DNA from 3 places in the Hyphomicrobium sp. 99 genome. Region 2 is predicted to be linked to each of the others. Evidence: predicted binding sites of a transcription regulator. Region 2 holds the regulator's gene; each other region holds the start of a gene.

Region 1 (9,618 bases), 1.5 Mb from region 2:
GGCTGCTGCAAGGCATGACGGTTCGCTATTTGCTGCGCCAAGTTTATCGGGTGGGGCCCGAAACGACGATGCTGCTGCATGCGGCTGCAGGCGGTGTCGGTCTTATTGCGTGTCAGTGGGCGCATGCGCTCGGCGCGACGATCATCGGAACGGTGAGCTCGGACGAGAAGGCGGAGCTCGCCATGGCGAACGGCTGCACCCACGTTATCAATACAAAGCGCGATGACTTCGTCAGCGGCGTGCGCGAGTACACGCAGGGAAATGGATGCGATGTCGTCTACGATTCCGTCGGCAAGGACACCTTTCCGCAATCGCTCGATTGCCTGAAGCCGAGAGGCCTTTGGGTGTCATTCGGCAACTCGTCCGGGCCTGTTCCGCCGTTCCCGCTTACGGCGCTGAAAGGGTCCCTTTTCGCCACGCGGCCGTCGCTTTTGGCTTATACGGCAACACCTAGAGAACTTCAGGAAAACGCTGCAGAACTCTTTGAGATGCTGCTCAGCAAACAAATTCGGATCAGCGTCAATCATCAATACCCGTTGAGCCACGCCGCAGATGCGCACCGAGATCTCGAAGCCCGGCGGACGACGGGCTCGATCATTCTCATTCCCTAAGGAGTGATATGCAGGACGACGGAGACGACGAGCCGATCGCACTTTATTTTTGGCCGACGCCGAACGGCTTGAAGATCTCGATCATGCTTGAAGAGCTTGGCGTGCCTTACGAGGTCAAATTCATCGACATCGGCAAGGGCGAGCAATTCGCGCCGGAATTTCTGGCAATCTCGCCCAACAATAAAATTCCAGCGATCGTCGATCCTGACGGCCCTGATGGTCAACCGCTCGCGCTTTTTGAAACGGGCGCCATTCTGCAATATCTCGGCCGGAAGTTCGGGGCCTTCTACCCATCGAGTGAAAGGGCGAAGGCGGAGGTCGATGAATGGCTATTCTGGCAAGCGAGCGGACTCGCTCCCATGGCTGGGCAGTGCAATTACTTCCGCAATTATGCGCCAGAGAAAGTGCCGTACGCGATCGAACGCTATACGAAGGAAGTCGCGCGGCTGTTTGGGGTGTTGGATAAGCGGCTGTCCGATCGCCCGTATCTCGCGGGCAAGTATTCGATAGCGGATATTTCCAGTTTTCCGTGGGTGCGGATCTGGAGGGTGCTCGATCAGGACATTGGCAAGTTTCCCAATGTCGAGCGGTGGCTCGGAGACATTGGTCAGCGTCCGGCCGTCATCAAAGGTCTAGCTGTGAAGAAGGCGTAAAGTGGAGCAGCGAACTATTCGCCGCGACCGATGAGGCTTTCGGGATCAACGGTCCGTCCGGTGACTTTTTGGAAGGCCATGGCGCTCAGCACCTTGTTCGACTGTACGTGCCGAAGTGCTTCGGATGGCTCGCCGGTCCGGCCAATTAGAGGCTTCCCCGCGGGCTCGTCGTCCGATAGGTCTGACAATCCGATGTAGGCGGGGTGTGACCCTTGCTGTGCGCACCCTGCAAGCAACAGAAACCCCGCAGCCGCCAACGAGCGGCAGACTACTGACTGAACCATCATCCCTCAATCAGGCTACGAGCAGCCTGAACCCTCCTTAAGACCGACTTTCGGCCCACATTTTAAGGTTACCAGCACGCGGCTGAACCCCGGCTGAACATTCGAACCCCGTCGTTCGATCGAGCCGCCGCGGGACCCCTTTTTGAAGCATGGTTAGGAATTGGTAGCAACCCTTCTTAAGGTCCGATCAACAGTCGTCGCAGGGCGGGCAAAATGTTCCGAATTCGGTCAGAAGGTAGCTGAGCGTAAGGCCATTTTAGCGCGCGGTTAAAGCAAATTTGTTCGGCCTTTTACGAGTTTTCATTCATCCGCTGCGATGGTTTGGAGGCGTTCATCGATTGCGAGCGCGTTGGCTTTACCGCCTTTCGACATGAAGAGCGCGTGGCGGTTTTGGAGTGTTTTCACATGGCACGCATGGACGTGTTGTCGCGTCAGTTCGATTACTCGGCTCAGGGCGATCAATCGGATGCCTTCTTCGAGCTTGGGCTCAGCTTCTCCACGGGACGCGATGGAGCGATCGATCTCATCCAGGCTCATAAGTGGTTCAACATCGCAGCAAGCCGCGGCAACGACGAAGCGAAGCGCTACCGGTCGGAAGTCGCGAGCGACATGAGCAAGGCCGAGATCATCAAAGCCCAAAAGCTCGCGCGCGAGTGGCTCGTCTCGGTTCATTGAAGCCACTTTCTTGAAGGACTGAGCGCGCCGCTTTTCTTTGCGGCGTCAGCAGTTCGAGAAGAACGACGAGAGGCACTTCCAAGAACTCTTGGCGGCGCCACTAACCGCCGCTCCGGCTTTTCCGAGCGCGGTGCTTGCCGACTTTGCGGCTTCGCCTGCGGACTTCTGCGTATCGCTCAGTCCGGTGCCCGCTGTTTTTGCGCTTTTCTCGACCATTTCCTGCACGGTCTTGGGCGGTGGCTCATTCGTAACCGCGTCCTTGGGCTGATCGGGGGGCGTTCCGGCCGGTTCCACCTGCATCGCAGGTGAGGGCGCTTCGAGGGGTTCCGTAGCGGACGGTCCTTCGCCAGCCTTGGTGAGGTCAGGAGCGCCGTGCTGGGGCTGATCTTCCGATCCTCCGTCATCGAGCACCGCTGGAACAGGAAGCTCTTTGCGTTCGCCTGGACACGGGGCGGTCATCGCCCGGTCTATCGAGCAGCTCGAGTGCGCGCCGGACTTGGCGAGAGCCGTAATGCAATAAAGCTTCCCGACGGTGTCGATCGTTGCGCTCGACGTGCCGTTGATGACGCAGGCGTAGCTTGCGTCGGGCCCGGAGCATTTGACGCACAGCTCGGACGCGTTCCCGGCAGCCGATCCCAGGAAGGCCGAAATCGCGATACTCAACTGTATTTTGAAGCAAGCGCGCACGGCTCAGCCCGTCCCCGATGTCCGTATATTGTTTTCAGGACACTAGGACGACTTTGGGGCGGCCGCCAGCGGTGGCTCAATCACCACTGTGCATTGTCAGGTCGTGTCTTGCATTGCGCTGGCGCGGCCTCTATAGGGGGCACTCGCCCATTGATTTGGGGAGACGTGGCCGAGTGGCTGAAGGCAACGGTTTGCTAAATCGTCATACGCCCTAAAGCGTATCCAGGGTTCGAATCCCTGCGTCTCCGCCATCCATCACTCATTGCGCACATGGCTGGAATTCAAAGTCGGCGCCGAAAGCGGTGTCCTTCTTGAGCATTTGGCTTGAGCATTTGGCGTCACACCCGATCATCGGGCGTTCGCGAGCTTGGTCTTTGCCTCACGGACATGCAACGCGGCGCAACACGGATCACGCAGCTGAGTAGCTCGGCACTTCCTCAGGGGCTCACCCGCTACGATCTGCTCGGGCCCGGTGGCGTCTCGGAAGAAGAAATCTCTATGAGATTGCCGTCCGGATCCCGGCAGTAGACGGAGCAAATCTTGCCCATTGCACCGCTTTTGGTGACGGGTCCGAGGACGATCTCAACGCCGTTCGCCGATAGATGATGCGAGACCTCCTCGGGGGAGTAGTTGGTGAGAAAGCAAAGATCGCCGCTGCCCGTTGCAGGATGTTCCGCAGTGAACCATTCGACTGTGCTGGCATTGATCGGACGAAGATTGATCTTTTCGGTGCCGAACTTCACGCTGGTTCTGGGCGTGCCACCGTTCGGTTGATCCTCTTCGCGCGTCATGCCGAGTACGCGCTCATACCAATCTGCGGAAGTTTTGACATCGCGTACGTTCAAGACAAAATGATCGACGGATATGACATTCAGCATTGCGTTGATCTCCTGCAATTCGGTGCATTTGCCATACGTTAGAAGTCCAGACAGATCTTGCCGAAGTGGCGTCCCCCTTCTTGCAAGCGGAACGCATCGGCGATTTCGGCGAGGCCAAAGCTGCGGTCGATCACCGGTCGCAAACCTATCGTATCGATAGCGCGAATGAAGTCCTTTTGGTCGCGACGGCTGCCAACGATAAGGCCCTGCAGACGCGCCTGCCTTGCCATCAGTAACGCTGTCGGAACGTTGCCGCCGAGGCCCGTGAGCACGCCGATCAACGCGATGTGTCCGCCGATTGCGACCGACGCGATGGATTGTGGAAGGGTGCCCGGTCCGCCGACTTCGACGACGTGATCGACGCCTCGTCCGCCCGTCAGCTCGCGAACCCGTGCGCTCCACTCAGGGACGGATTTGTAATTGATAAGATGATCAGCACCGAGTTTGCGCGCGCGTTCGAGCTTTTCGTCGGATGACGACGTGATAATAACTTCCGCGCCCATAGCCTTGGCGATTTGCAGGGCAAAAATCGATACGCCACCGGTGCCTTGCACGAGCACCGTGTCGCCGGCCTTCAGATGTGCGTCGACCACGAGCGCGCGCCAGGCGGTAAGTCCGGCCGTCGTGAGGGTGGCGGCCTCAGCGTGGCTGTAGCCTTTTGGTGCGTGGGTGAACCAAGTCACCGGACACACGACGGTTTCGCGCGCATAGCCATCTATGCCGTCTCCCGGCGTGTCGGAGAAGTTATCGACCTCGGGCGGACCATCCTGCCAGAGCGGAAAGAAGCAAGAGACGACGTGGTCGCCCACTTTGAATTCGCTGACGCCTTCGCCAACGTCTTCGACAATGCCTGCGCCATCGGACATCGGAATCCGTCCATCGGCTGCTTTCCATTTTCCGGAGACGACCAGGTAGTCGTGAAAATTGAGCGAATTGGCATGAAGGCGGACGCGGAGCTGGCCTGGTCCGGCTTTGCCCGGATCTTCAATGTCGACGAGGGCAAGATTTTCCAGTCCGCCCGGCGCAGTGATTTTTATCGCTTTCATGTCATGCATCCCGTCTTCGACACGGCATTCCCCCAAATTATTCGGCGCCGGTACGGTCTCTTAACAGCGTCATGTCGCCGAGTGTGCAGAAATCGCGATACGCTGTTTCGCGCCGATGCTGAGCGGGAACAATCGAATTAAATTTCGAAGTCTGCCGAACGGAACGGTTCAGCACTTAGGGCCAAATCGGATGTCGCAATGTCAGGGGCATTTCGTCAGGGGCGGTTCAAGTCATAGTCAAGAATTAATCGAGGCCGCCGGCTCGGAGGCGGCATCACCAAGTCAAGCGCCTATACCAAGAGCGATCGAGCCCGAGCGGGTCTCGACGCTGTAAATTCCGAGAAACGTCTCGCCTTTGTGGACGCCGGTCGTCAGCCAGCCGTTTATCTCGAAGGTGAAACCTTCCGCCATTTCCTCGATGCGCGCGATCGATGCATCTGTGGCATCGCCCTCAAGAACGAAGTGAACCTGTTCCCTGTCCGGCGACGCGAGCGCGGACCGCAGAGCAGGTTTATCGGGACCGTCGACAATCTTCAGGATTTTTCTGGTCATGACTGACACTCCGCAAAAAAGCTCCCTCCATCTGAACTGAATTTATCTGGAGTGGTTCCTTACAAAGCGGAGCTTCAGGCATCAGCCAGCTTCCGCCGTTCGCTGTGTTTCGAGTTCTGCGGGCGTGGCGGGCGGCGGTCCGAACATATTCTTTGCGCGCCGAACCTTGCCCGACTCCTCGGGCAGAATTCGATCGACGAGTTCGACGTCGAAGTGAATGACGTTAGCGAGGCCCTCTGTCGTAATCGACTGTTGGATGTACTGGCGGAGCTTTTCGGCAGACAGCGTTTCGCCCGGCAAGGGCGCGGCGCGCAGAACGAACCGGTTAACGCCGGTCTGAAGAAACTGATGTTCGGCAAGCCTCGTCTCGTTGTGGAGTGCGAGGAGAAATACATAATACGGAAGATCGCGGATCTCGCCATTGACGTTAACCCAGAACTGATCCTTCGATCGTCCTTGGACCGCCTGCACGAGAGGCAAGAGGCTTCCGCATTCGCATGGTTTCGCGCTGATCGTGACGATATCGTCGATCTCATAGCGGATGATCGGCTGGGCCAGATTATAGAGGTTGGTCAGGAGCACCTTGTTTCCGGGGCTGCCGTTCGGAACGGGCTTGCCGTTTTTGTCGACGACTTCGAGGAATGCGAGCTCGTCGTTGAGATGGCTGCCGTGCGTGGTTTGGCATCCGCACGTAAGCGCCATGCACTCGGCCATGCTGTAGACGTTGGTGATATGGACACCGAAAGCTTTTTCAACCCGTTGCGCGATGGGCTCCGGAAGCGGTTCGCTGATGTTGTTCATCTGTTCGAGATCGCCCCGGAGCTTCAGCCGGCCTGCTTGAAGTTCACGCGTGATCGTCTCGAGAGCGCTTGTGTAGCTGGTGATGAAGTTCGGCTGAAATTCATTGAGCTTCTGCACGAGCACGTCGGGCGGATCGAATACGGAAAGGCGCTGCAACTTGAGAAAGCGGCGAGCACGCTCGGGGAAATAGTTGAAGAACGTGCTGCTCGGGTAGAAGCCCGGTTTTTGCGTGACGATCGAAAAGCGCGCCGGATTGAACAGGCGCTGAAGGTGAGGGAGAAACCGGCGGCTGACTTTTTTGCCGCGCGCGAACTGCGCGGCGAAGGTCGTCAGGATTGCGGGCTTGTCTTGAACGATGATGGCCGGTTGACCTTGGCTTCCCGAGGTATGGCAGACGGCGAATTTGTCTTTGTAGTAGGCGCCGACGTTTGCCGGGTCGGCCATGAAGCTTTCAATTTCGGCGCGGCGCAGTTCGCGGTCCGTAAAAATATCGTCGAGGTTCGCCATCATGTCGGACTTCGTGAGGGTCGGAAGATCGGTGATGGCGCACGTCTTCAGATCGATGCCTTGGAACTTCTTTCGATAGTACGGGGAATTGTCGTAGGCATATTGCAGAAGCTTACGGAAGCGTTCTTCCTTGGCCTTTGCTCGAGGTTCAATGTCCTCGGGACGAGGAGGGAGAAGTGAGCGGATGGCGAGGGCCAGCTTCACCTGATCGTAAGCGGCAGTGAGAAAACCTCTCATCTGAGACATGCCTTTGAATTGGTTTCTGAGGTCATAGATCCGCGGAAGCGTGGGCGAAAGATGTTCACTGAAATCGCGAACGCATCCTGGTTTTTCAAGGATTGTACACTCGTCCTTTGAAGCGGCTCAGCCCGCGTTCGGTGGTCCTCCCGGTTGCAGGCCGGGAAGCGGACCGGGGAGAGAAGCTTCCGCCTCAGCCTGAAGTTCCGCTTCATGGCGTTTTAAGTAAACAAAGATCGTAATTGCTATGGCCGCTGCGATTGTCAGCCCGATGGCGCCAACCGGTCCCTGCAGCGCGTGGATGCTTCGTCCTAACGTGTAGGCGGAAATTCCCACGATGCTTGCCCAGATAAATCCGCCGAGAGCATTGGCGACGAGAAAGCGGGGCCAAGCCAATTGATTGATGCCGGCCAAAAGGGCTGCAAGGAACCGCAGGACCGCGAAAAAGCGGCCAAAGAAGACGATCTTCCCGCCGTACTTCTGGAACAGATATTGCCCGAGTTTTATGCGGCCCTCGGTCAAGCCGACGTAGGAGCCGAATTTGACGACGAGCGGATATCCGAATTCCCGGCCGATGAGATAGCCAATGTTATCGCCGACGATAGCGCCGATGGTTGCGGCGGCTATAACCATGGCGATGTTGCCGTCATGGGTCGCGGCATAAGCTGATGCGAGGATCAAAATCGCTTCGCCCGGCAATGGGACGCCCAGGCTTTCGAGTCCTACGATGACGGCGACGGTCCAGATGCCGTACGTCTGAAATAGGTGATGCAGCTCATCAGGTGAGATCAAAAGCCATTCCTTTTTCGCGTTCGGAGCAAAAGTGGCTCCTCGTGATGACTGCGGTAATGCCGAGGCATCTTGCCAATAATCAAGTGGGGAAAGGCGGGGATGAGCACTGCGTCGATGGAATATCGTATCGGTAGAAGGAAAGGGAACGGTTACCGAGAGGTGAACGTTCCCGGTAATATGAGCCGCTTGGGCGTTTGCCACCACCCCCATATGAACAGAGATTGTTTGCGTTCGGACCGATTGAAATGGCGGCGTAATGGACCGTCAACCATTGCGGCAAATAGAGCCACAAGTCCCGCTTGCGGATTTGAAAGTCCGATTTCAAAAATAGGGGATGATCTGGTTGCCTAAAGACGTTTGGGCCGGTCAATCTCTGTCGGGGCTTCCCGCTGGTGCCGGTGGCGACGCGGCATTCCGGCTTTTTTGCATGCCGGAATTGTCCCATTACCGCGCGCCCAATCATCAGCAATTGACGGCGCGGGCGCGCTTTCATTTGCGCAACGCCCGCTGGCAGCGGGTTTCGACACCGGTTGCTGACATTCAAGTTTATGTCTTCGATCCTGACCGCCGGGAGCCGCTCGGCAACGTGCTGGTGGCCCACGGATGGACGGGCGAGGCTTCCTTCATGACGGCTATCGCCGAACCGATACGGCGGGCTGGATATCGCGTCGTTTTGTTCGATTTTCCGGCGCATGGTTTGAGCGGCGGACGCTCGACCAATCTCATCGAATGTGCGCGCGCCACGGCAATGATCGGCCGCCAGTTCGGTCCGCTGAGCGCGATCGTTGCGCATTCCTTTGGCGGCATGATTTCGCTTGTGGCGGTCGAGGGTTATGCGCCGATGCGTCATGCGCTCGATGTGCCGCGTATCGCGCTTATCGCAAGCCCGAATTGTCTTTCGGAGGTTACCGGCGAGTTCGCCGAGCGTTGGGGGCTCAATAGCGCAGGCCGCCGTGCGTTCGAGGCGCGTCTGGAACGGGTTTCAGGCCGTGCGATCTCGTGCTTTACTGTGGTCAAGCTTTTGCGGGCGACAGGATGTCAAGCGCTCGTCGTTCACGACCGGGAAGACCACGAGATTTCGTTTGGGTGCGCCGAGGAGATCACTTCGAAAATCGGCAGCGCAGAATTGAAGACGTACTCCGGGTTTGGTCATCGCAATATTCTTTTTGCGCCTCCTGTCGCGAGAACGATTGTTTCTTACTTATTGCGAGCGGAAGAGAGAGCGGAACAGCCGACTTATAGCGTTAGCGCCGCCTGACTATATCGAACTTCGAAAAGTCCCGTGAATTGCGGTTTTTCGGCGCGTTGAACGTAATAATTATAGCTGTAATATAAGCTCGAATTTTCAAGTTCCGCCGCCGGTCGACGATTGTGCCAGAAGGCGACGTCTCGATCATTTCAAGCTGGGAGCAGGCGATGGTTACGCTCAAGATCAACGGCCAGTCTCATGACGTTGATACGTCCCCCGATACTCCGCTTCTCTGGGCGTTGCGCGATGTGCTCGGGATGACCGGAACCAAATTCGGATGCGGGATCGCTCAGTGCGGCGCCTGTACCGTGCATATCGATGGTGAGCCAGTCCGCTCCTGTCAGTTGCCGATTGGCACTGTCGGAGATCGCGCGATCACGACAATCGAAGGTGTGGGGGCGACAGCTGCCGGTGCCAAAATTCAAAAGGCGTGGCTCGATCTGGAAGTGATCCAGTGCGGTTATTGCCAGTCCGGCCAGATCATGTCGGCGGCGGCGTTGCTCGCCCACACGCCCAATCCGAATGACGATGACATCGACGCAGCTATGGCGGGCAATATTTGCCGCTGCGGAACTTACGTCCGCATTCGCGCGGCGATCAAAAAAGCGGCAACGGCATAACGAGGCTTCACATGGAAACACCCTCA
Region 2 (9,618 bases):
CTCGATCGCCCCGCGTTGGCATTGCGAAACGTCGCGCTCGCGGCTTTTCTGATCCTCATCGTTTATCCCGAAAGCCTGCTGGACGCTGGCTTCCAAATGTCGTTTGCCGCCGTCACGGCGCTGATCGCATCGCACGAAACCTTGAGCAATTTCCTCGGACGTCAGTCGCGCCCGCATCCGGTGCTGAAGGTCGTGAAGTTCTTCGGCGAGATTATTGCCTCGACCCTCATCGCGAGCGTGGCCGTCGCGCCGTTCGCCGCCTACAACTTCCACCAGAGCCAGCAATATGCCGTGCTCGGCAATATGATCGCCATTCCGATCTGCAACATCATCGTCATGCCGTCGGCGCTGCTGGCGATGGTGCTGATACCGTTCGGGCTTGAATGGCTTGGACTGAAGCCGATGGGCTGGGGCATTGAAGGCATGGCCTGGTGCGCGAACAAGGTTGGCGCATTGCCGGGCGCCGTCGGCCACATTCCGGAAATTCCGGCGCTCGCCTTCGCCCTGATGCTCGCTGGCGGAATCTGGCTTTCGCTTTGGCAGACGCGCATTCGGCTTTTAGGCGCGGCTCTCGTGGTTCTTGGTCTGCTCCTCGCGCCGTGGATGCCGCGGCCCGATATCCTGATCGGCCAGAAAGGTCTGATCGCCGTGCGCGACACCTCCGGAAAGCTCTCCGCGCTGCCGAACAAAGGCTCGAAATACGATCTCGACCGCTGGCTCGAATATGACGGCGATGGCCGGACCGCGCGCGATGCGCAAAGCGGTGACGCATTCACCTGCGATGCGGCTGGATGTATCGCCCATGTCAAAGGCGCAACCGTCGCCGTTGCGAACCATCCCGCGGCCATCACCGACGATTGTCTGAATGCCGACGTGCTGGTCATCAATGACCCGAAGCCGGAGGACTGCAGCGTCCCGCGAACCATCATCGATGTCTTCGACCGGTGGCGAAACGGCGCTTATGCGCTCTACGTCGACCGGACCGATGATAGCCCGGAACCGCGCGTGCGCCTCGAAACGGTCGCCGCCCATCGCGGCGAGCGGCCGTGGAGCGTGATGCCGGAGCGCAAGTCGCTTGGATTGCCGAAGCCGCGCATCGTGGAGACGCCGGGGGGAGGGGCACCCCCGCCCGCAGTGGCACGCGCGACCGAAAACCCGGAATCAGATCCCCGAACCCTGGCCGAAGACGACCCGGGCGAGGGGCCCGAACCCGCGAACGACTGGCTCGACGACGCGTCCGCTGACGCGTCTGCCGCCAGCGACGCCCAGTAGCGCCAGCCTCAGTAACGCCTGAGCAGCCCGACGAGCCGCCCCTGAATGTCGATCTGATCCGGCCCGAAAATGCGCGTCTTGAATTCCGGATTGGCCGCCTCGAGCGCGATCGTCGACCCCTTCTTGCGCAGCCGCTTCAGCGTCGCTTCCTCGCCCTCGACGAGCGCGACGATGATGTCGCCGTTCTCCGCGTTGTTGCAGCGGCGGATGATGACGGTATCGCCGTCATGGATACCCGCCTCGATCATCGAATCGCCCTTCACTTCCAGGGCGAAATGCTCGCCGTTCGTTAAAATGTCGGGCGGCACGGCGATGTCGTGGGTGTGGTTCTGAATGGCGCTGATCGGCGTACCGGCCGCGATCCGGCCCATGACCGGGATCGAGACCGTCCGCGCGTCGATGACGTGCGACGGCGGCGGTGGCGAAACGCTCGCACGCGGCCCGGAGCCTTCGATCACGCTCGGCTGGAAACCGCGCTGCGGCGCGATCGAGGAAACGGAGGCGCCTGCCCCCGCGCTTTGATTGTCCGGAAGCTTGATGACTTCGATGGCCCGCGCCCGGTGCGGCAGACGGCGGATGAACCCGCGCTCCACGAGAGCCGTGATGAGCCGGTGAATGCCGGACTTCGACCTCAGATCCAGCGCGTCCTTCATTTCATCGAACGAGGGGGGCACGCCGCGTTCTTGCATGCGCGCGTGGATGAAAAGCAGGAGGTCTTTCTGTTTCTCGGTGAGCATCGCGTTTCGTCTCAAGCCTTCCATGGCTGTGCGAGCGCCGCTGGCCGAAACGCTGACCACCGAACGGCCACCCGCAGGATGACGGTACAAATCGTGTATGTACGCTACACGTTCTTGTCTCGTTCTGCAACCTCGCCCCAACTTATGCAACCCATCGTCGTGCGAATGAAGGGAGGAGTGGCACGAATGTCTCGGCCTCCACTGCGTCCAGCACGGGAACGACAAGTTCGGGCGGACAGCAGCAACTCTCGTCATCCCGGCGCAGGCTGGGATCCAGGCAACGTGAAGCGCACTCGCATGTGCTGTCCCCACGGAGCGACCCGCGTCTGACGTTTTGTTGAGGCTTGTCTGGGTGCCGGCCTTCGCCGGCATGACGGCGGTGGGGGAGAGCAAGCGCTCGCCCGGGATGACAGCAGGAAGCCCATCTCCGTAACAATTCTCGTCATCCCGGCGCAGGCCGGGATCCAGGCAACGTGCAGCGCACTCGCATGTGCTGTCCCCACGGAACGGCCCGCCTCTGACGTTTTGTTGAGGCTTGTCTGGGTGCCGGCCTTCGCCGGCATGACGGCGGTGGGCGGGGCTCGCTGCAGCCATAGCCATCCCTGCCGGCTGGGTCCCGGGTCTCGCAAGCGCTCGCCCGGGATGACAAGCGGGGTGTCGCGGGCGACGTATGAGGCGAACGCTCCAGTTCGAGCGCCTGAATTCCGCCGCCTCGCAGCCGTGCAAAAGCGCCGGAAGCCGTGCGACGGAAAGATGGTCGCCGCCGGTCCAACACCGGCGCAGCAATTCGATTTTCGGCCGTTTGGAGCGGGGCATCGTCGGGCCATGCAGGGTTGGTTCTCGCAGATCGTCATAGGCGTCATCGTCACCGTTTTGGGCACCGTCATCGCGAACGCAGTCACTGGCGGCCGCGCCGGCCATCACTTCGTCCCGAGCTTCCACGCCTCGTCTCGCCACTGATCTCTTCCGCACCGGCGGCCGGCTCCGCGAAAGCGGAGCCGTGTGCGCAATCAATAAGCACGAAGCGGACGGGTTCCGCGGCTGGGTCGTGCAGCAATGAAGTCTCGGAACCGATCCGCTCCGTGACAGACCGAGAACAGGGTCTCGAGCAGGGTCACTTTACGTCAGCGGGATGCTCCGCACACAGGCTTCTCACCCTGTGCGAACCTTGCCGATCGCCTTGTCCGGAAGCGCGCGTCACGCCCCGGGTCGGGCTGCCCCACCCGAGCCCGACGCAACGCCTTGCGCACGAACCCTTCGCCGGATGGGCGACGCGATTATGCGTGAGGAGGCGAGAGCGGGGATAAGTTTTTTTGAGTGGGGGGAATTGCAATTTGGAAAAGGAGGAATGGGGGCTGTACAGATGATCTGCTCTGAGAGAAGTTAACGGAATTGGGTGGGGTCGCGTTGTTGCGTTTGGGGGGCGTAAATATGTTCGAGGAACTTTTGCATTCGGTTTTTGAGCAATGGTCGCACGTCGCGGAGACGTTTTTTCAAGGAATTCAGGCCCCCAAAATATTGAGCTTTCTCATTCCGATCTTTCCGGCGGCCTACGGAGTGTTCATTAAATGGCGCAGCTCGGGATATCGTCTCTTGGACAGGATGGACGAATTCTTGGGGCGGCAAGAGAAGCGCTTGCAGGAGTCGAGAGAGTCCGTTGCGGGTCTGTTTCGTTGTCCTTCACCGGCTAGGGCGCTCGACGAGCCCACTTTTGACTCTCGCTCTGTCAGCAGATCGCTTCGCAAAATGAGTTGGGGCTTCGGAGCTGCGGCTGTCAACGACTTGCACGGAGCTATCGTCATCAGTTCCAATCAAGCTCGCCTTGCGCAGAAGCAACTGGAAGAATTCAAAAGTCGGCAAGCGCTTGCTCACCTCTTGCTGGGCGCAAAGGAAGCCTCAAGAAACTTACAAGATCCGGAAGGACGACGCGCTTCGCGAGAGGCAGCGCTTGAGCATTTTAATTCAGCAATTGAGATCAATAGTGGTGATGTTGATGCAATCGAATACGCCGGGATGATGCTGCTCGAACTAGCAAATCCCGCAGGCGCGCTGTCACGCTTCAATGAGCTGATTGCATTGCGCCAAGCGGACGGTGGGGTTTCGCTTGCCCGTGCATACCGTTTGCAGGCTACCGCTTTCGAAACTCTACCTTCGCCAGCGAATGCCAATGCAAACGCTGCGCTCGGGAATGCACTTGCGGTACTTCCCCCGTCAGAAGCATTGGAACGCGCTCTCACTTTTGAGCATCGGGGAAATGTTAGAGTGAAGCTCGGGTTTCTACCCGCAGCGAATACCTGCTTTCAAAACGCCTTGACCATCTATCAAAGCTTTAGGTCAATGCCCGCAGGTCGCGAAGGCTTGGACGAGTCAATGCTGCGATAGCAAAGATAAATCGCTCGCAGAGCGCCTCCGTTGACACCCCGTCGCAGCAGGATGAGGTGCCACCACCCGTAGGCCCCTCTAATAATTGGCTAACTAGATTTGCAAAGCCCAACGGCTAGCAAAGCCTATTGCAAACGCCGCTCCGCTCGCCAATACCGCATGCCCTGCACTTTGCCAGTGGGCCATCGTCAGCATTTGCGATAGGCCGAGGTTCGTAAACCGAGCTGCGAATTTGCGCTGCTCACGGAGCGAAACTGAAAAGAGAGCCGCGGCTCCAAGCAGCGCTGCCCATATCGGTGCGCCAGCGAACGCAGCGAATGCCGTGAATAGTATCGATGTGAATGCCAGCATTGGTATCCCCCAATTTGGGGTAATGAGCCGTGATTCCCGAAATCCATGCAGCTTCGCGCTGTGAGCGAACTGGAATAACCTGTTGATAACAAGCCAACGCCCAAGCTCCGCTTAAGTTGCGAGCACCAACGCCACCCCAAGCCCGCGCCGGCGGCCGGCTCCGCGCAGCGGAGTCGCCGGCGCAATTAAAAAAGGCAGCTTGCGCCGCCTTTTTCTTTCTCGTTTGGGAGGATCGGTATTCGAAGTTTGGGGAAATTCAGGATTCAAGTTGCCAGATGCCCGTCGGCAAACGGCAGGCGACGATTTCGGTCTCCTTCGTCGTGTCGACGCCGGTCAGCGAGACGACCGCATGGCGGCAGACGCTGCCGCGCGTGTCCTTGAACGATGAGACGGGCTTGACGATGCCGGAGAGGCGTCCGTGCGCGCGGTGCCAGACATAGCTCGAGCCGTCGGCAACTTCCGTCAGGGCGAATTGCACGCTTTCGAGCGCCGCATATTCGTCATCCCGGTCAAGCGCGACCTTGACGCTGGTGAGTTTCGTTTTGTCGTCGAGGGCGCTGGGTTTCGGGCAGGCGGCCGATGCGAGGGGCTGGTCCGCACCCCAGGCAAACCCGTAAGGTAAGAAAATCGCCGCAACCAGCGCGAATGCCGTTGCGCCGGCCGCGGCAGTCGAGAATAGGGACGCATTTGAGGACATGACGCTTACTTTCAACTCAGGCGGAACGCGACGCTCGCCCAACAAGACGATGGGGGGAGTCTGCCTCAGTATGGTTAAAAGGGACTGAACATATGTCGCGGCGTGTGCTGTAACGGGGCGCGCCGCCATCTTGGCAAACCGATTTGAACGCGCGATCTGCAATTGAGACTGAAAATCCAGCGTTGAGCACGCAACATGAGTGACACCGGAACTTCCCAGACCTCGGCTCCCGAAAGGGCACCTGATTTCTCGACCGCCGAAGATCCTTTTCTGCTGTTCGAGACCTGGATGTCGGAGGCAGAAAAGTCCGAGCCGAACGATCCGAACGCGATGGCGCTCGCGACCGTCGATGCGGGCGGAATGCCGAACGTGAGGACGGTGCTGCTGAAGGGACTGGATGGGCCAGGCAGCGCCGATCGCGGCTTCGTCTTCTACACGAACTTCGAAAGCGCGAAGGGCCGCGAGCTGCTCGCAAACCCGAAGGCCGGTCTGCTGTTCCATTGGAAGAGCCTCGAACGGCAGGTGCGCATTCGCGGTCCCGTGTCGCTGGTCTCGCATGGCGAGGCGGATGCCTATTACGCCTCGCGGCCACGGCTGAGCCGCATCGGCGCCTGGGCTTCGCATCAGTCGCGGCCGCTATCGTCGCGCGACGTGCTCGAAGCCAAGGTCCATCATTACGAAGCCAAGTTTCCGGAAGAAGCCATTCCGCGCCCGGCCCACTGGTCGGGGTTCCGCGTTCTCCCGGTCGAAATCGAATTCTGGATGAGCCGTCCGTTCAGGCTTCACGACCGCATCGTCTTCCGCCGCGACGCGCCGCGCGACTCCTGGCAGAAAACCCGTCTCTATCCCTGAGCGACCACAAAAAGCGCGGCTTGTGGCACAATGAAGCTAAGGCGTGAGGATTGACTTGAGGCGCGAATGGTAACGGACCGCATCGACGAACGCCGCCCGAAACGGCGGCTCCGCGACCGTTATCAATCGACGCGGATCTATTACGCAGCCGGCCAGCCGCCGTCTTTTCTCGCGAAGTGGACGAGCCGCATCGCGCTCTTCTCAGCCGTCGCCGCGCTGGTGACGGCGGGCCTGCACCGATTGCATTTGCTGCCCACGCCCGTCGCGTTGACGATCGCCTACATCGTCATTTTCTGCGCGGGCCTTTCGCTGCTGATGGCATTCGTCGCCGGGCTCGATATCTGGGTGACGGGACGGCAGGGCGCGGCGCGCGTGTTCTGCGGGGCGATCGTCGCGCTGGGGCTGCTCGCCATTCCCGCCGGCGTCTGGGCCATGAGTTTCAAGTGGCCGCCGATCAACGACGTCTCGACCGATCTCGACGAGCCGCCGGAGTTCACAGAGGCCAAGGACGAGCGGCCGGCCGACGCCAATCTGACGGACTATCCGGGCGATGCGTTCGCAACGATCCAGCGCGCGCATTATCCCGACCTGAAGAGTCTGGTCCTCCCGCGGCCGACCGAGGAAAGCTACGAGCTGGTGCTGCAAGCGCTCGCCAAGCTCAAGCTGAAAACGACGCTCGAAGTGCCGCCGGAAGATGAGCAGGACGCGCCGGGCTTCATCGAGCTTTCCGACCAGTCGCAGATTTTAGGGCTTGTCGACGACATCATCATTCGCGTGCTGGGCGAGGATGGCTCATCCCGCATCGACGTGAGATCAGCGTCGCGCTATGGCGATATCGATTTCGGCCGTAACGCCGCCCACGTGCGCGCGATCCTGAAGGAAACCGCGAGCCGCTTCGAAGCCTCCGTCCCCGACGTCGACAAGGATACGCGCGCCGCCGTCGACAAGCGCAACAAGCTCAAAGCGGAGAAAGGTCGCGGTCCGGCGTCAAAGGCAGATCGGAAGCGACCAAACCCTTCTCGATTAGATACTCGACGTGCGCCTGGACAGAAAGCGTCGCAGCCGGGATCAGCTGGGGGGCAAGGCCGCGGTAAACAGCGGGGACAATTTGACGAATAGTCGTCGCGCCACCAGTGAGCGCGTCGAGCACGGATTTCTCGCGCCACGTCCGGTGCAGAAGATAGGCTTTCACCGTGCGCTGGGGATCGTTGAGGCGATCGCCGTGACCCGGCAGAAAAACATCGTCCGTGCGATCGAGCAGAATTTCGAGCGATGAGACGTAATCGGCCATGCGCCCTTCCGGCGGCGCGATGACCGTCGTGTTCCACGCCATCACATGATCGCCGGAGAAGACCACCCTGCGGCCTTCGAGCGCGAAGCAGAGATGATCCGGCGCGTGGCCGGGCGTGTGGATCGCGGTCAGCGCCCAGTCGGCGCCAATAATCGTGTCGCCGCCGTTGAGCGCGATGTCGGGCACGAAATCATAGTCGACGAAGTAGCTTCCCGACGGACTGTTCTCGAGCGCCATCTTTCCCGCACCCGGATCGCGCGCATAGGCAGCCGTCACGGCACCCGTTTTCGCCTTGAGCTTGGCGATGCCGTCGACGTGATCGCGATGCGCGTGCGTCGAGAAGATGTGCGTGATCGGCCGACCGGCTGCGGCTTTCAGAATCGCTGCGCGATGCTCCGCGCTGTCAGGCCCCGCATCGATGACAGCGAGAGACGTTGAGCCGACGAGATACGTATTCGTACCCTTGAAGGTGAACGGGCTCGGATTATCCGCGACGAGCCGAATGACGCCCGGTCCCATCGGAGACGGCACGCCATAGGTGAACGCCATCTCTGTTTTGAAATTGAGTGAATCCAAACCCCGTGGGCCCTCGTTGAAACGTGACGCGCTTATAGGGAACTCGGTCGAACTACGAATACCCTGAAATTCGACGCAGGTTAACGTGGCGCGCGATTTCGCACATGCTCCGGCCGGAAACCGAGACCGATGAGACGGCCCGCAAGATGCGCGAGTACGGGCCATTTGGCGATGCCCAGAATAAAACCCGGCGGACCTGATCGCGTCGGCTCAACGGCTTCGCGTTTTCGCCGGTCGCTGCGCATCATGAGCTGCAGCTTTTGCGTGGCCTTCGTCGGAAACGTGCGGCGCGTTTCGACCGCCGCAAGATGCGCGTTGGAAAGACGGCCTTCTTTCAACGGCTTCGTCAAAATGTTCGCGCTCGCAACGGCATCCTGTATCGCGAGGTTAACGCCGACGCCGCCGATGGGCGACATCGCATGCGCCGCATCGCCGATGCAGAGAAGCCCCTCGCGCCACCAGTGCTTCAGGCGATCGATCCTGACGCTCAAGAGATGCACATCGTCGAAGGACCGGATTTCCTGCAACCGTTCTGGCGGCAGCGGCGAAACGGCAGCGACCATCTCCCGGAAGGCTTCGATCCCACCCGCCTTGATCTCGGCATATGTGCCTTTACGGACGACATATCCGCATTGCCAATAATCACCGCGATCGATCATAACGAAACCTTGCCGCGGACCTGCATGACCCATGGTCTGCTCGGGATCGCTCGCCGCATGCGAAAGTTTCATCCAGAGTACTTCGCTTGGGTTCCCGAAGCTCTCGACTTCAAGTCCCGCAAGCTTGCGTGTCACCGAATTCCGGCCATCAGCGCCGACGATGAGGGATGTGGAGAGCGTTAGCGGTCCGTCGGCTGTCAACGCGCGAAGCCCGGTAACCCGATCGCCTTGAATGATGAGATCCGTGACTTCGCTCCGCATCAGCAGGCGAAAGTTCGGATAGCGCTTTGCCTCGCGCGCGAGGAAATCCAAAAAATCCCATTGCGGCATGAAGGCGATGAAACGGTTCTTCGTCGGCAGCCAGGAAAAGTCTGCGATGGTGATGTTTTTCCCGCCGACCTCCGCATTGAGCGTGCGCGCTTGCGTATGCGGAAGTTTCAAAAGCTCATCAGCAAGCCCGAGTTCCTCCATCACCTGCAAAGTCGAAGGATGGATCGTATCGCCGCGAAAATCGCGCAGGAAGTCGCCATGCTTTTCGACGACGGTCACGTCGACGCCGGCACGCGCCAGCAAGAGGCCGAGCATAAGGCCCGCAGGCCCCGCGCCTACGATGGCGCACGTCGTGTTGATTTCGCGTTTCGCGGCAATGTCCTTTTCGATCTCTGAGCTTTCCGAAATAGGTACAGCGCGGGTCTCAACAATCATATCGGACTCCCGAGCGCCATCGATTTGAGATCGATGACGTCGCGTTTGGGTGGCGTGCCGAACATGCGCGCATATTCGCGGCTGAACTGTGAAGCA
Region 3 (9,618 bases), 1.4 Mb from region 2:
GGATGATGAGACGCGTGCGCTCCTCAGACTGCACCAACCGTGATCCGGGATGGTGCGCCGAAACCTATATGGCCACCAGCGTTCGCAATGGTGGTTACCGTTCGCGACAAATACGCGCGTCGCTCAGCATTTCCTGCAAAAAAAGCGGCTGGATCGCAGCATTGCATCAGACGCGTAACGGCTTTTGGAAGCCCTTACGCGTCTAGCCTTATTGTATACGTACTCGCGGGTTGCTGCCCGCGAGCGGTGCACATCATGGGTTCGGCTTGACGGGCTCAGTTGCCTTGTCCGCAGCAGCCTTTGCGTCAGCTGCGGCTTTATCGGCTGCGGCCTTGGTTTCTTCGGCCGCTTTGTCGGCAGCCGCTTTCGTGTCGGCAGCAGCTTTGTCAGCAGCGGCCTTCGCGTCCGTGGCAGCCTTGTCGGCTTCGGCTTTTTCCTTGGAGTTGTCGCAGGCGGCAAGACCGAGAGCGCTGATCACGCCCAAGGCTATGAAAGCTTTCCTCATTTGGTGGTCCCTTTCACGCGCTTCTTGTTTTTTATAGCAAGCTTCGTGCGCTTGCTGATTTCATTGGGCCGCAAGCGGAGGGAGAAATCAAGGCAATAGAAAAGGGAGGCAATCTGGCGTTAAAGGCCGATATTCCCCGCAAGGTGCAATTTGACGGGAGGCATTAGCTCTGTGTTCAGATCGTTTTCCGCGCGCCGATCTACTCGTTGCGGCGGCGCGTCATGAACGCAAGGCGTTCAAGAAGATGCGTGTCCTGCTCGTTTTTGATCAGTGCGCCGGCAAGGGGCGGCACGAGCTTTCTCGGATCGCTCTCGCGCAGAAGTGCCGGGTCGATGTCCTCGTGCAGGAGAAGCTTCAGCCAATCGAGAAGCTCTGACGTCGACGGCTTTTTCTTCAGGCCGGGCACGTCGCGCAGTTCGTAGAACACGCGAAGCGCATCGTTGACGAGGCGATTTTTCAAGCCGGGGAAATGCACATCGACGATCTGGCGCATCGTCTCGGCGTCGGGGAACTTGATGAAATGAAAGAAGCATCGCCTGAGAAAGGCGTCGGGCAGCTCTTTCTCGTTATTCGACGTAATGAGTACGACGGGACGCGTTTTGGCTTTGATCGTCTGGCCCGTTTCGTAGACGAAGAACTCCATCCGATCGAGCTCTTGCAGTAGATCGTTGGGGAATTCGATATCCGCCTTATCGATTTCGTCGATCAGCAGCACGCTGCGTTGTGGTGCCTCAAAGGCTTCCCACAGTTTGCCGCGCTTGATGTAATTGGCGATATTCTTGACGCGTTCATCGCCAAGCTGGCCATCCCGCAGGCGCGAAACAGCGTCGTATTCGTAAAGACCCTGCTGGGCTTTCGTCGTTGATTTGATGTGCCACTCGATCAACGGGGCATCGAGCGCCTTTGCAACCTCGGTCGCGAGAACCGATTTGCCGGTGCCGGGCTCGCCCTTGATGAGGAGCGGACGCTCGAGCCTGATCGCGGCGTTGACCGCGATTTTGAGGTCGGGCGTGGCGACGTAAGAGGAGGTGCCTTCGAAGCTCATCATTGGTGTGTAGGGGGCCTGCGGAGAGGGGAGCAAGGTGACTGAAGAGCACTCCTGGCCAAGGATCTGAGAAGGGCCGAAGGCTGAGGAATGCGGTTTCCAAGTATAAGCTTTTGAAATCGTTCAAGTAAAGCAAGATGTATCAAATTTAGCATGGCTTCGTAGCGAGCTTGACTCAGGGGGCCTCGTCCATAGATAAGGTTCGGCCGAACGAGGCCGACTCGCGGTTCGACTTTTTTCGGCGGAGGACGATCGGCTCGAGCGAACGCAAGCCTCTGGAGAGGCGACGATGAGCAAGGCAACCGGAACGAAGACGGCGAAGCCTAAGACGGTCGCCAAGAAGCCCGTCGCGAAAGCCGCTGGTCCGGCGAAGAATGACAAAATTTTAACGAGCGCGGCAAAGGCTGCTCAGGCCAAAAAGCCGGCGCCGTCAAAAACCAAGGCGGCAAAGACCGTCGCAAAAGTGGCACAGACGAAGGCTCCGACGGGGAACACGGCTTCGGCCGTTAGCAAGCCGGCGTCTCAGAAGCCGATCCCGGCAAGTGCGCCGGCCAGGACATTGGCTGCCGCGAAGCCGGCGGCGCCGAAAAAGTCAGAGGGTACAAACAGCAAGATGGCTGCACGCGTTAAGATTGCGGATATTGCTCTCCCGCCGGGCTACAAGCCTTCGGAGGACGAGCCTTTCATGAATGACATGCACAAGGCTTATTTCCGCAAGCGCTTGCTCGACTGGAAGGACGAGATCCTTCGCCAGACGCGCGAAACGCTTGCGATCCTGCATGAAGATTCCACTCAGCATGCGGACCTTGCGGACCGGGCGACGTCCGAAACGGATCGCGCGACTGAACTCAGAACGCGCGATCGTCAGCGCAAGCTCATTTCCAAGATCGAAGCGGCGCTGGGCCGGATCGAGGACGGTTCATACGGTTATTGTGAAGATACCGGCGAGCCGATCGGTCTGAAGCGTCTCGACGCGCGTCCTATCGCGACGCTGTCGGTCGAAGCGCAGGAGCGTCACGAGCGGCGCGAGAAGGTCTATCGCGAAGAATAGCTGGAAAAGCCGTTTCTTTTCGAAACGGCTTTTCACGTCCCGTTAAAGATTTCGGCTCACATTCAGCGTGCCTGTGCAGGCGTCTGAATTGGGGTTGGGTCGTGAGCGCTCGTATTTTATTAGCATTGTCTGCCGCCGTCGTGGCCGCGACGGGCGGCGTTGCGCAAACTCTTCCGGTTCGGGCTGAGCCTTTAAAAGCTGCCGTCGCCGCGCATTCGTTGCGCGATACGGACCTTGGCTGGAAAGTATCGACGGCAGGCCTCGTCGTGCACGGCTCAAAGGCGGCTATCAATCCTGTCGCGATCGCGACGCGGAAGCTTGATCTCAGCAAGCTCACAATGGCCGATTTCGGCGACGTCGATTCATCACGCTAAGTGCGTTCAGATTTTGGGCGGGGCGTCCAAGGAATCCATAGGATCTGGGGCACGCGTGAAGACCGGCATCCGGCGTACCGGTGGCGCTGCGACGACCTCGTTTGGTGCCGTTACATGAGGGCGGGAGGCGGAATTGATTCCCGTCTCTATAACCAAATCGACCGGGCCACCCGTCATTATCAAATGCTCGACATCATCGCGGCGGATGAGGATGAGCTTGCGGCGGCCATCGACGGTCGCATGATCCACAACTTCGAGGCGGCGCTCGCCCTTAGGCCGGAACAGAAGGGCCGTCGGCGCGGTTCCTGTCAGATAGGCGCGGAGGAAAACGGCCGCTCCTGCACTGAGCACCGCCAGAATGCCCAGCATGACCGTCCAGAAGATATAATTTTCCATTTCCGCCTCGCCCAGGATTTCGCCGCCGGCTGTATCGATTTCTTTCGACGATCAACGTTTCGATACCTCCGAGTTGACCGCATGTTAACTCTCTTAAGCGAAGTGTTATGCAAGCGAAAATCGCCGCACCGTTGCGGTACAGTTGCAGTTGCGTTTGAGTTCCATATCCATGCCCCAGTCCGACGTCTCGATTTTCGAGAATCAGCTAGGTTCTCGGTCCATGAAGGATCGCGAGGCGTTGAGGATCGATGCCGCCCCGATCGATCCGCTGAGCTCAGCGGAAGGGTTTGGCGGTTTCCTCCCTATCATCATAGTCGCCGCTGCCGGTGGCTCCATTCTGTTCGGGCTGCTCGCGAGCGGATCGGGCGAGCCGCTGCTTTTGACGGTCATCGCGCTCCTGGCGATGTTCGGCATTTTCATGCTGTTCGGCATCGCGGCGGGGCATATCCGGCTTGGCGCACGGGTCTCGGCGGGTGACTTCCTCAAAGCCGCGGTCGACGCACAGGACGAGCCGCAGATCATCGCCAATACCGATGGAACGGTTCTTTACGCCAACGCTGCGGTCGGAGAGGTTCTGGGCAGGCATGAGGCGGGGCCGTTTTCGGCACTCGAGACTTTGCTGACGCACGATGCGGAAGGTACCCAAGCCTTCTTTCAGCTGACGCGGGCTGCCGAACGCGGCGAAGCGCGCCGCGAGGATGTCCGGTTGCGTCCAGGCATCGAGGGGCGGCCGTCCTGGGTTCGCATTAGCGTACGTCCGTTTTCGCCGCCTGATCACGGAGCGGAAGATGTTTCGCCGCGCCAGCGACTCGTCTCGTGGCAGATCATCGATATCTCGAGCGAGAAGAGCCAGGAAGCTCAGCACATCGAGAGACTCGAGGCATCGCTCGCAGCGTTCGACGTCATGCCGGCCGGTTTCATGTGGGTGTCGGGCGAGGGCGGGATCCTTCACGTCAACGCGGCTTTCGAGCAGTGGCTCGGCTATTCGGCCGGGGCGCTGCGGGTGCGCAACCTCAGTCTCGCGGAACTTGCGGGTACGGAAGGTCTACGTCTTCTGAAACTCATGGCGACCATTCCGGAAGCCGATCAGCGCATCATCGATCTCGACTTGACGCGGCAGGACGGGCGCATCGTGGCCTTGACGCTGCTCGTCGAGCCGATCGGCAATCAGGGCGAACACGGCTTTACGATCACCGCGATCAACCGGCAGACGACGGGGCTCGTCGACCGCGGACAGCAGGATGTTCGGGCATCGCAATTTTTCCAATCGGCGCCGTTCGGCATCGCCGCGCTCGACGCGGAAGGCCGGATCGCTAACTGCAACACCGCTTTCATGCGGATGGTTCTGGATGGCAAGCCGGCGCAAGATGTGCTGGCCGCGGAAGCCCTTTGCCGTACGGCGGACCCTGAGGAGCGTCTGCGCATCGAGGCGGGACTTGGCGAGGCTCTTACCGGCCGCGGCAACATTCAGCCGATCGAAATCACGGCGGGCGCGCAACGGGAATTTACGCGCCGCATCTACATGTCGCCTCTTGCAGCGGTGCAGGGTGGAGCGGCTGCTGCTCTCTATGTGATGGACGCGACCGAGCAGAAGGCGCTCGAAGGCCGCGTCGCGCAGGCTCAGAAGATGGAAGCGGTCGGCAATCTCGCTGGCGGCATCGCGCACGACTTCAACAACGTGCTGACGGCGATCATCGGCTTCTCGGATCTCCTCCTGCAGACGCACCGGCCGAGCGACGCAGCGTATCGGGACATCAAGAACATTCAGTCGGCGGCGAACCGTGCGGCGGGGCTTGTCGCTGGACTTCTCGGCTTCTCACGCAAGCAGACGCAGCAGATTTCGGTTTTCAATGCCGGCGAGCTGACTTCGGACATGCTGCCGGTTCTTAAGACTCAATGCGGCGAGAAGATCGAACTCAAGATTCAGGCCGAGCGCGATCTTTGGTATGTGAAGGCCGACAGCGATCAGCTTTATCAGGTCGTCCTGAACCTCGTCCGCAATGCGCGCGATGCGATGCCGAATGGCGGCAAGCTGACGATCAAGACACGCAACGTGCCCGAGCGCGAAAGCCAGAAGATGAGCGGCGTTCCGGGCTTCTCGACGGGCGAGTACGTTCTCATCGAAGTCGCGGATACCGGCACCGGCATGGCGCCCGAAGTGATGGAGAAAATCTTCGAGCCGTTCTTCACGACGAAGGGTGTCGGCAAGGGCACGGGGCTCGGACTGGCGTCGGTCTACGGCATCGTCAAGCAGTCGGGCGGTTTCATTCTGCCCGAAAGTGAGATCGGCAAGGGCACGACGTTCAAGGTATTCCTGCCGCGCTACTTCGTCGAAGACGGCGAAGATGTCGAAACCGTTGTTCCGCAGACCATCGCGGCCGCGAAACGGCAGCTCAATGCGACCGATCTCACCGGAACGGGGCGCGTCCTGCTCGTCGAGGACGAAGTCGAAGTTCGGCAGTTCGCTGTCAGGGCGCTTCGCCGCCAGGGTTATCAGGTGATCGAGGCTGCCGACGGCGTCGAGGCGCTCGAGCTGATGGCGGCCAACGAGGGCGAGATCGACATCGTCGTGTCGGACGTCGTCATGCCGGAGATGGATGGTCCTGCGCTCTTCAAGGAACTCAGAAAGCGCAATCCGTCGATCAAGGTGATCTTCGTCTCGGGATATCCGAATGAAGCTTTCCGCGAGACGATGGGATCGGATGATTTCGCGTTCCTGCCGAAACCCTTCTCGCTGCCGCAGCTGGCTGCGAAGGTGAAAGAAGAGCTGGCGAAGTAATATTACCCCACCCCTGACCCCTCCCCGCAAGGGGGAGGGGAAACGCATCGCGACTTTGCTCCGCAGAGCCGGCCGCGATGCGCGAAGAGCGTTTTAAATCTCGCCCTTCAAGCCACGCTCGAAGTACTTGTGGATGATCTTGTCCTGGTTCTCGAGCAGCCAATCGATCGAGGGCTGATAATTCATCGCTTTATGAATGGCGAGCGAGGTCGCCTTGCGGTGAATGTCGAACAGGATTTTATGATCCAGCTTTTCGATCGTCGCGACGGACGGATGGAGCCATACCGAAACGATGATGCCGAGGTCGTCGACCTTGTCCTTCGGCAGGTCACCTGAACGCACGGCATCGAGCACGCCCATGGCGGTCGCGTATTGAACGGTGCCCATCAGGATGCTCGTATAACGCTCGTTATCGACGGTGACCTTGCTGACGCAAAGCGTCGGTGGGCGCACCATGACGTCGGTGTTCAGAAGCGAGAGTACGCGGGTGTGGCCTTTGACCTGATCACCGAGGAGGGTCGCAAAGGCGGTGCCGAACGGACCGTCCATCTCGCCGATCGCGACTTCCGGTTCGGCTGCGGTTCCCGGCGGGCCGCCTGCGACGAGGGCTTCGCCGACGCGGATGCCGAAACGCCCCGATCGGGGCTGAGACGTAGGACTACTCATTCGTGTTCACCTTTTCCTTCGTTATCGTCGAGGCGCCGGATTTAGGCGCATGACTTGAGATAACCCAGGGCGCAGGTAGACGCGCCATAAGTTGCGGTTATGGCGCGTTCCAGAAGGTGCGGTGATTTTGGCGCCTGCCCGTTATTCGCAGGGCGTATCGACAAGGCCGTCGGCGGCGGCTGAATATTTGCGGCAGGTGTTCGTTGCGACGGGCGGTGTTGCCTCGGAAGTCGCGACAGCCGTGGTGCTGGCGGTCGTTGCCGAAGACGTATCCTCCGAGACGGGTGTCGTTGTGGGAGCCGTTTCCGGCAGGCGGTCGGTCTTCTTGGCCACAACGGTCGTGGTGTCGGCTGACGCCGTGTGCTCAGCCGCTGCGGCTGCTGCCTTGGCGGCCGCGAGCTTCTGAGCTTCCCGTCTCTGCAGGGCCGCGAGGCGCGCGCGCTTTGCGGCAGCTGCTTCTCGGGCCTCGGCAATCCGGCGCTCTCTTTCACGCGCCGCTTCGTACCGGCGACGCCGTTGCTGTTCCCAGGCGTTCTGCTCGGCGGCGTGGGCTCCGGCGCGGAGGAGGAAGAACGCCAAGTGGCCACCGCCTCCCATGCGTGCTTCGGCGGCGGTCGAAGCGAATGCGCTGGCGACTACGAGAGCAGCGAGTAGAGTGGCGGAAATCCTGAGCACGGGAGCCTCCTTGGCTTGATCATGCACAGAGATTGCGCCCGGGCGACAAGTGGCGCTGTTTCACCGGTTACAGGTGTAGGGCTTAATAGATTCCGAGCTTCGCAAACCGCGCAGCGTGAGAACAAAACGAGATTGACAGATTCGGAACAAATCAAGTACACAGATCCTTAATTGATGGCGTTGGGCGCTTGCCATAGGGATTGAGGGTGACACGATGGAACGGCCGGACTGGACTGTGCTCGAAGGGGGCAAAATGGATAAGAAGCAGGCGCTAGAGCAGGCACTCGCGCAGATCGACAAGAACTTCGGCAAGGGGTCGATCATGCGGCTCGGCGCCCACGACAAGCTCGACATCGAGGCGATCTCGACGGGATCGCTCGGACTCGATATTGCGCTCGGCATCGGCGGGTTGCCGAAGGGGCGCATCATCGAAGTCTATGGACCTGAATCCTCGGGCAAGACGACGCTTGCGCTGCAGGTGGTCGCCGAAGCGCAGAAGAAAGGCGGCATCTGCGCGTTCGTCGACGCGGAGCACGCAATCGATCCGAGTTATGCCAAGAAGCTTGGCGTCAAGGTCGAAGACCTTTTGATCTCGCAGCCGGATACGGGCGAGCAGGCTCTGGAAATCGCCGATACGCTCGTGCGTTCGGGCGCTGTCGATGTGCTGGTCGTCGATTCGGTTGCGGCGCTGACGCCGAAGGCCGAACTCGAAGGCGAGATGGGCGACAGCCTGCCGGGTCTGCAGGCGCGTTTGATGAGTCAGGCACTGCGCAAGCTGACGGGTTCGATCTCCAAGTCGAACACGATGGTGATCTTCATCAACCAGATCCGCATGAAGATCGGCGTCATGTTCGGCAACCCGGAGACGACGACGGGCGGCAACGCGCTGAAGTTCTATGCTTCCGTTCGTCTCGACATTCGCCGCATCGGGCAGATCAAGGAGCGCGAGGAAACGGTCGGCAACCAAACGCGCGTCAAGGTCGTCAAGAACAAGGTCGCTCCGCCCTTCAAACAGGTCGAGTTCGACATCATGTATGGCGAAGGCATCTCGAAGGTTGGCGAGTTGATCGACCTTGGCGTCAAAGCCGGTCTCGTTGAGAAATCGGGCGCTTGGCTCTCCTACAACGGCGACCGGATCGGTCAGGGCCGCGAGAACGCCAAGACGTATCTCAAGGACAACCCGAAAGCTGCAGCTGAGCTGGAGAGGGCCATTCGCGCCAATGCCGGGCTGATCGTCGAGAAGATGCTTGCCGATCCGGGTGCCGGCGAGCACGACGGCGAAGAGCCGGACGAAGACGGGGTTCTTCCGGACGAGGATGCAGGCAAGAAGGTCGCCAAGGCGAAGCGGTAAGGGTTCTTGGTTGGCGCCGGCGACGTCTTTTCGGTTTGCGCCCGGCTATCCTCCTTCGTCGAGCCGGCCGCCGGGCGCGGTAGGGGCAGCAGGGCGCATGCGCCGTTTCTAGACACGAATAGAGGCCGCCGCTACAACGGCGGCCTTAAGCCGTTCCGAGGTCCGTTCTCGGAGCATTTTTACTCTCAATATCAGGCTCGAAAGCACCACATGGCTGGCGTCAGCGAAATCCGCGCTTCGTTTCTCGATTTCTTTGGAAAGAACGGACACGAGATCGTGCCGTCATCGCCGCTCGTGCCGCGCAATGACCCGACCCTGATGTTCACGAACGCCGGCATGGTTCAGTTCAAGAACGTGTTCACCGGCCAGGAGACGCGCGCCATTCCGCGGGCGACCACGTCGCAAAAGTGCGTCAGAGCCGGCGGCAAGCACAACGATCTAGATAACGTCGGGTACACGGCGCGCCATCACACGTTCTTCGAGATGCTCGGCAACTTCTCGTTCGGCGACTATTTCAAGGAGCGCGCGATCGAGCTTGCGTGGAATTTGCTGACGAAGGACTTCGGCCTCGACAAGAAGCGGCTGCTTGTCACGATCTATCATACCGATGACGAAGCATACGCGATCTGGAAGAAGATCTCGGGCTTCCCGGACAGCAAGATCATTCGCATCCCGACGAACGACAACTTCTGGCAGATGGGCGATACGGGTCCCTGTGGCCCCTGCTCGGAAATCTTCTTCGATCACGGCGATAAGATTGCGGGCGGTCCTCCGGG

The links. The regulator LexA, encoded in region 2, represses DNA repair genes until DNA is damaged. The targets are predictions, from matches to a motif close to TGTTCNNNNTGTGTTCNG.
Region 1: the regulator LexA is predicted to act here: its motif matches at 1,763-1,780, upstream of G359_RS14880 (sel1 repeat family protein).
Region 3: the regulator LexA is predicted to act here: its motif matches at 7,634-7,651, upstream of recA (recombinase RecA).

What each region holds. Positions count from the first base shown of each region.
Region 1 is NZ_KQ031382.1:3,068,510-3,078,127, reverse strand. It holds gene G359_RS14895 (quinone oxidoreductase family protein) at 1-611, shown strand, start outside; gene G359_RS14890 (glutathione S-transferase N-terminal domain-containing protein) at 620-1,264, shown strand; gene G359_RS14885 (hypothetical protein) at 1,279-1,548, opposite strand; gene G359_RS14880 (sel1 repeat family protein) at 1,954-2,223, shown strand; gene G359_RS14875 (hypothetical protein) at 2,269-2,886, opposite strand; tRNA gene G359_RS14870 (tRNA-Ser) at 3,070-3,161, shown strand; gene G359_RS14865 (VOC family protein) at 3,363-3,788, opposite strand; gene G359_RS14860 (zinc-dependent alcohol dehydrogenase family protein) at 3,827-4,834, opposite strand; gene G359_RS14855 (hypothetical protein) at 5,117-5,386, opposite strand; gene G359_RS14850 (phenylacetate--CoA ligase family protein) at 5,468-6,931, opposite strand; gene G359_RS14845 (DedA family protein) at 7,058-7,723, opposite strand; gene G359_RS14840 (alpha/beta hydrolase) at 8,058-8,981, shown strand; gene G359_RS14835 ((2Fe-2S)-binding protein) at 9,140-9,592, shown strand; gene G359_RS14830 (xanthine dehydrogenase family protein molybdopterin-binding subunit) at 9,604-9,618, shown strand, end outside.
Region 2 is NZ_KQ031382.1:1,587,554-1,597,171, forward strand. It holds gene G359_RS07740 (ComEC/Rec2 family competence protein) at 1-1,272, shown strand, start outside; gene lexA (transcriptional repressor LexA) at 1,281-2,009, opposite strand; gene G359_RS07750 (hypothetical protein) at 2,664-2,969, shown strand; gene G359_RS07755 (tetratricopeptide repeat protein) at 3,441-4,391, shown strand; gene G359_RS07765 (hypothetical protein) at 4,999-5,439, opposite strand; gene pdxH (pyridoxamine 5'-phosphate oxidase) at 5,635-6,291, shown strand; partial or broken gene G359_RS20890 (DUF1499 domain-containing protein) at 6,724-7,161, shown strand; gene G359_RS07775 (MBL fold metallo-hydrolase) at 7,250-8,158, opposite strand; gene G359_RS07780 (FAD-dependent oxidoreductase) at 8,239-9,402, opposite strand; gene G359_RS07785 (AraC family transcriptional regulator) at 9,519-9,618, opposite strand, start outside.
Region 3 is NZ_KQ031382.1:2,948,683-2,958,300, reverse strand. It holds gene G359_RS14265 (hypothetical protein) at 254-505, opposite strand; gene G359_RS14260 (AAA family ATPase) at 705-1,550, opposite strand; gene dksA (RNA polymerase-binding protein DksA) at 2,164-2,601, shown strand; gene G359_RS14250 (hypothetical protein) at 2,703-2,975, shown strand; gene G359_RS14245 (hypothetical protein) at 2,982-3,371, opposite strand; gene G359_RS14240 (hybrid sensor histidine kinase/response regulator) at 3,541-6,150, shown strand; gene fae (formaldehyde-activating enzyme) at 6,244-6,816, opposite strand; gene G359_RS14230 (hypothetical protein) at 6,958-7,491, opposite strand; gene recA (recombinase RecA) at 7,706-8,842, shown strand; gene alaS (alanine--tRNA ligase) at 9,053-9,618, shown strand, end outside.